Linked DNA regions of Desulforapulum autotrophicum HRM2. The protein of the gene in region 1 interacts with the protein of each later gene in a pairwise test. Links are inferred from orthologs where the notes say so. Each region holds a gene or a part of one and is shown in the gene's direction. Other genes may lie near its edges.

What was found.
Region 2: the proteins of trkA (region 1) and HRM2_RS13805 interact in binary tests that used the Escherichia coli proteins (3 or more experiments, as listed by UniProt). The link is inferred for Desulforapulum autotrophicum HRM2 from one-to-one orthologs.

Annotation. Positions count from the first base shown.
Region 1 is NC_012108.1:4,118,041-4,121,167, reverse strand. Bases 298-3,096 are described here. They hold trkA (Trk system potassium transporter TrkA), read left to right. Parts: upstream 298-912; coding sequence 913-2,280; downstream 2,281-3,096. Other genes in these bases: HRM2_RS18095 (TrkH family potassium uptake protein), read left to right, coding at 2,281-3,096; HRM2_RS18105 (motility protein A), read left to right, coding at 298-812. Also shown: more of HRM2_RS18105, read left to right, coding at 1-297; more of HRM2_RS18095, read left to right, coding at 3,097-3,127. UniProt on the Escherichia coli protein: Part of the constitutive potassium transport systems TrkG and TrkH. May regulate the transport activity of TrkG and TrkH systems. Binds to NAD(+) and NADH.
Region 2 is NC_012108.1:3,173,787-3,176,909, forward strand. Bases 44-2,838 are described here. They hold HRM2_RS13805 (PTS sugar transporter subunit IIA), read left to right. Parts: upstream 44-1,109; coding sequence 1,110-1,568; downstream 1,569-2,838. Other genes in these bases: rpoN (RNA polymerase factor sigma-54), read left to right, coding at 44-539; hpf (ribosome hibernation-promoting factor, HPF/YfiA family), read left to right, coding at 553-1,092; rapZ (RNase adapter RapZ), read left to right, coding at 1,572-2,453; HRM2_RS13815 (PTS sugar transporter subunit IIA), read left to right, coding at 2,450-2,838. Outside these bases: more of rpoN, read left to right, coding at 1-43; more of HRM2_RS13815, read left to right, coding at 2,839-2,863; gap (type I glyceraldehyde-3-phosphate dehydrogenase), read left to right, coding at 2,939-3,123. UniProt on the Escherichia coli protein: Seems to have a role in regulating nitrogen assimilation.

The DNA of each region.
Region 1 (3,127 bases):
TGGGGTTTGCCATCCACGGCAATACCGGGCTTTACCTTAACCTGTCTGGTTTTGTCATTGTTATGGGGGGGACCTTTGGTGCCACGCTGATCAGTTACAGGATGGAGCGCCTGGTGATTCTTGTCCGGGTGCTGTGGGCTTCCTACACCCGGGAGATGAGAAATCCCGATGACATTGTGGAAATCCTGGTGGATCTGTCGGTCAAGCGAAGACTCAAGGGGCTTTTGTCCCTCCAGCGGGACGAGGGCGAGACCACCATTGTTTTTCTGCGCCAGGCCATCGGGTTCATGGTGGACGGGTTTTCTCCAGCCCAGATCCGGGAATCCTTGAATGCCGAGATGTTTTTTTTCAGGCTCAGAAGGGAAGAAACCAGCCGGGTGCTCCAGACCATGGCCGAGGTGGCCCCGGCCTTTGGACTGGTGGGAAGCGTTGTCGGGCTCATTGGTACGATTGCCGGTGTGGGTGATTCTGCAATGATCATGTCAACGGTTCCTATTGCCCTGACCTCCACCCTCTACGGCATTGTCCTTGCCAATTTTTTCTTCCTGCCCTTTGCCGCCAATATCAGGGAAAGAACGGCCAAGGAGCTCATGCTCCAGAAGATCATCACCGAAGGTGTGGCTGCCATTGCAGGGGATCTCCATCCCCGGATGCTTGAACGAAAGCTGAAGTCTTTTCTCACGCCGTCTGCCCGAAAAGGAGAACTTATCTCCCTTGAAAAGATTCGCCAGCGGTTTGAAATCCGTGGGCAGGAAGATGAAGCCAACGGGGATGAAACGGTTGAGAGCCGGGAGGAGGTCCTTGAAATATAGGGTGACGTGATACATCGTTCATAATCCCCAAGGATTGACACCCGGGATGCCATAGTGTAAATCTTGCCCATTCCATAGACTTTAGAACAGGAGTGAGATTTTGAAAATTATCATCGTTGGGGCAGGGGAGGTGGGATATCACATTGCCAGCCGTCTTGCCTTTGAAGATAAGGATGTGGTGGTCATTGACAAGGATCCTGAGGCCGTTCGAAGGGTGTCTGAGGATCTGGATGTCCAGGTGATTCTGGCTTCGGGCAGTTCCCCCAGGGTTCTGGCCGATGCCGGTATCCGGGATGCCGAGATTCTGCTGGCTGTAACCAACAGCGATGAGGCAAATCTTGTGGCCTGTCTGTCTGCCAACCTTCTTTCCCCGAGCACCAAGAAACTTGCCCGTATCAGGGGGGCAGGTTTTGATGATTTCCACGAGGTGTTTAAAACAGAAGCCCCCCATATTGATACGGTGATCAACCCGGAAATCGAGGTGGTCAAGACCATCCAGAGGCTCATGCGGGTGCCGGGTGCCGTTGATGTGGGTGAATTTGCCGAGGGCCGGGTCAATTTTGTGGGGATACGCCTTGAAAAAGATTCTCCCATGGCTGGGGTTAGACTCCTGGATTTTCCCATGGTTTTTGGGGATGCAAGACCCCTGATTGCGGCGGTGGTCAGGAACGATGAACTCATCGTACCCAGGGGCGATAATGTACTTCGACCCGGGGATCTGGTTTATTTTATCAGTGAAAAAAAGCGGCTTGCCGACACGGTCAAGCTCTTTAACCCCAATGCGAACCAGCCCCTGAAACGGGTGATAATCGTGGGAGGCGGTCGCATTGGCAAGCGCCTTGCCGAGGCCCTTGAGCGAGAATTCATCCACACAAAGATCATCGAATCAAACCTTGAACGGTGCAATGTGCTGTCCCAGAAGATGAACAAAACCGTTGTGCTCCACGGGGACGGGTCGGATCAGAAACTGCTGCTCGAGGAGAATGTGGGGGATACCGATGTGGTGGTGACCCTCACCCATGATGAAGAGACCAATATTTTAACATCACTGCTTGCAAAAAACCTGGGGGCCAAAGCCACCATCACCAAGGTGAGCAAGTTCAGCTATTTTCCCCTCATGTCCGCCATTGGACTGGAAAAAATGGTCAGTCCAAGGCTTTCTGCCATCAGCTCCATTCTTCAGGAGATCAGAAAGGGAAAAATTCTTTCTGCGGTTGCCGTGCTTGGTGAGGATGCTGAGGTGATTGAGGCCGTTGCCCTTGCCACCTCGGATATCACAAGACGACCGCTTAAAAAGCTCTCGTTCCCCAAGGGAGCCCTGCTGGTCTGCATTATCCGCAATGATGAGATCATCATCCCCACCGGCGAGAGTGTTGTGGCACCCGACGACAGAATCATTCTCTTTGCCCAGCGCCAGGCCGTTAAAAAGCTTGAGAAGCTCCTTACCGTCAAGCTGGAGTTCTTTTAAATGCGCTGGCCTTACATTGCCAATGTGATCGGGATTTTGCTGGTTTTCCTGGGTCTCTCCATGGTTTTTACCCTGGTTTGCAGTCTCATTTACGCAGATACCAGCCTTGTTGCCCTGATTGAGTCCATGGGTGTCACCATTGCCGCTGGTCTGCTGCTTTATTTTGGCTCAAGAAGGCCAACCATTGACTATATCAGCCCAAGGGAGGGGATAGCCATTGTTGCCCTTGGCTGGACAGTCATGGGGCTCTTTGGTGCGCTTCCCTTTTATCTGGGCGATGGGCTGCCCCATTTTACCGACGCCTTTTTTGAATCCGTATCCGGGTTTACCACCACAGGCTCGTCCGTGCTGACCAACATCGAGGGGCTTTCCAGGAGCCTTTTGTTCTGGCGAAGCTTTATCCAGTGGCTCGGGGGTATGGGGATCATTGTTTTGAGCCTTGCCATCCTGCCCTTTCTCGGTGTGGGCGGGATGCAGTTGTTCAAGGCAGAGGTGCCAAGCCCCGTTCCAGATAAACTGACCCCCCGACTCAGTGATTCTGCCAAGATCCTCTGGTATCTGTATGCCCTTATTTCAGTTGCAGAGGTGATTTTTCTTCTGGCCGGAGGTATGGATTTTTACGACGCCCTGTGTCACACACTCACCACCATGCCAACGGGCGGGTTCTCGACAAAAAACACCTCCATGGCCCATTATGACAGCGCCTATCTGGACTATGTGGTGGTTGTTTTCATGGTCATTGCCGGAATCAACTTTTCCCTGCACTACCAGATGCTCAGGGGAAGAACCCTTATCTTCTGGCGGGATTCCGAATGCCGTTTTTTTCTCGGGTTGTGCCTGGTCCTAT
Region 2 (3,123 bases), 940 kb from region 1 along the record:
ACCGTGTATACAAAGAGGCAGTCGCCAAGGGCACCAAGATATCAAAAGAGACCAAGACCTACCTCAACGAGAAGATGCAGAGCGCTTCCTGGCTCATCAAAAGCATCCACCAGCGACAGAAGACCATCTATTCTGTCATGGAGAGCATCATCAAGTTCCAGCGGGAATTTTTCCTCAACGGGATCACCCAGTTAAAACCCATGATCCTGAGGGACGTGGCCGAAGATATCCAGATGCACGAATCAACCATCAGTCGGGTCACAACCAACAAATACGCATACACCCCCCAGGGGTTATTTGAACTTAAATATTTTTTCAATAGTTCCATCTCAAGAACTGATGGTGATTCAATGGCTTCGGCAAGTGTCAAGGACAAAATCAAACTTATTATTGAAAAGGAAGATCCTCAAAACCCCTACAGCGACAAGCGACTGACAGAGATATTAGAAGAGGCTAACATCAACATAGCCCGCAGAACCGTAGCCAAATACAGGGAGATGCTTCACATTCTTCCGTCAAGTAAACGTAAACAATTTTAGGGAGGTTTTTTTTATGCAGACATCCGTCACTTTTAAACAGATTGATCCTTCCGATGCATTAAAATCCTATGTACAGAAAAAGGTAGACCGATTTGACAAAATGCTTGAAAGCCCGGCAGAGGCAAACGTGGTTCTGTCCGTTGAAAAGATTAGACACATTGCCGAAATAACCCTTGTGTGTGACCGATTGAAGATCCATGCAAAGGAGGAGTCTGAAAACATGTACTCGTCCATTGACACCCTTATGGACAAGGTGGCAGGCCAGATAAAGAAAAACAAGGACAAGATGCGACGCCACATGTCAGGCAACAAGGCAAGCATCAAGGACAATGATATTCTCCTCACCCCTCCCGAGGCCGCCTCGGACACCTCCACTCCTGAAGTGATCATGGAGGCCATTGACGTAAAACCCATTGACATCGATGATGCCGTTATGGAACTCAACTCTGGTAAGGAAAATTTCTTTGTGTTCAGCAATGCAAGGACAGAGCGTGTCAATGTTCTCTACAGGCGTAACGACGGAAAGCTTGGATTGATCCAGCCCCGCAGATAGCAAATTGCCAGGAGATTATGAAACTATCAGAACTATTACCAAGGGGTGCCATCATCCCGGACCTTGCATCAAAGGATAAAAAAGGCGTTCTTGAAGAACTTGCAATTTGTGTCGCTCCCATGGCCAGGACCGGGAGCGACGAAATTGTAAGGGTTCTTCTGGAAAGAGAACAACTTGGCAGTACAGGTATCGGTGGCGGAATTGGAATTCCCCACGGCAAGCTTGCCACTGTCGACTCCATAGTTGTCGGGTTCGGTTTGAGCCGCAAGGGAGTCTCATTTGACTCCCTTGACCACAAACCGGTCCATATTTTTTTCCTGTTGATAACCCCTGAAAACTCCACAGGAAGTCACCTGAAAGTTCTGGCACAGATTTCAAAGCTTCTCAAAAAGGACCACTTTAAGGAAAGCCTGTTACGGGCCGAATCCATTGACGAAATCCAGAAAATCATTCTTGACATTGATGAAGAGTTTTAACCCATGAACCGCCAAAGCCTATTTATACTCACCGGCCTTTCCGGGTCAGGAAAGAGCACAGCCATGGAGGCATTTGAAGATGCAGGTTATTACTGCGTTGACAACATGCCCATCGAGCTTCTGCCAAAATTTCTTGACCTCCCCCTGGACAGCGACACCGACATAAACGGTTTTGCCTTTGTCATGGACATCCGGGCCAAACAATTTTTATCCCAATTTCCTTCGGTCCTGGAATCCTTGGGGAAGAACGGGCATATTCCGGAAATTATTTTTCTTGAGGCCGATGAAAACATCCTTTTAAAACGATACAGCCAGACCCGGCGCCATCACCCCGCAGGTCAGGACAAAAGTCTGATTGAAAGCATAAAGTCAGAAAAAAGCCTCATGCTTCCCATCAGAAAAATTTCAAAACGGATCATTGACACAAGCAATTACAATGTCCACCAGCTTAAAGCCGAAATCCGCAATATTGCCCACCACCACGCCCTCAAACCTGTATCCATGAAGATCAACCTCCTCTCGTTTGGATTCAAGTACGGCATCCCTACGGATGCAGATCTTGTGGTTGACATGCGGTTTCTCTCAAACCCTTTTTTTGTACCAGAGCTGAAAGCGTTGAATGGTCGCACAAAGGAGGTTAAAGATTTTGTGCTTGAAACCATCCAGGCCAAAACTTTTTTAAAAAAATACCTGGGCCTTCTCGACTATCTGATTCCGCTTTACACCCTTGAGGGGAAAGCGTATCTTACAATAGCTGTAGGATGTACAGGTGGTCGACACAGAAGCGTTGCCATTGCTGAAAACATTTTTGAACACCTGAGCCAGCGAGGCTTTGAACCCGGCATCATCCACAGGGACATAGACAGGGATACAAAAGAGCTATGACAGGAATTTTAATCGTCACCCACTCAACACTTGGAGAAGCATTAATTGAAACCGCTCAATTAATCCTGGATACACAAATAGAAAAAATCAGCTTTGTTTCCATTGACATCAGGGAACCTGCCGACGCATTGATCAAAAAGATCAAAACCGGCATCAAAACCGTCAATGATGGAAAAGGGGTGATCATTTTCACCGACATGTTTGGTGGAACCCCATCCAATCTGAGTTACTCGTTTTTAGAAGAAGGGGCCGTTGAAGTGATCTCAGGGGTCAACCTTCCAATTCTGCTCAAGGCAATTTCAGTAAGGGATAAACAGGAACTTTCAGCGGCAGCAGCGGCCATTGTGGCCCAGGGGAAAAAAAGTATTTCCCTTGCAAGCGGAATTTTAAAAGGAAGCAAACGTGCATGATCGGTTGGCTTGAATTCCAACCCGGCTTCCCAACATGTGTTTCTTTTACTACCAACGTTCAGGAGGTACAATATCGTGGGAATTAAACTTGGAATCAACGGTTTCGGTAGAATCGGCAGACTGGCGTTCAGGGCTGCATTGAAACGATCAGATCTTGAAGTCGTCGCCATCAACGATCTTTCAGACACAAAGACCATGGCGCATCTGCTTCAATTTGACTCTGTACATGGCAGGCTCGACGCAACCATCACAACCACTGA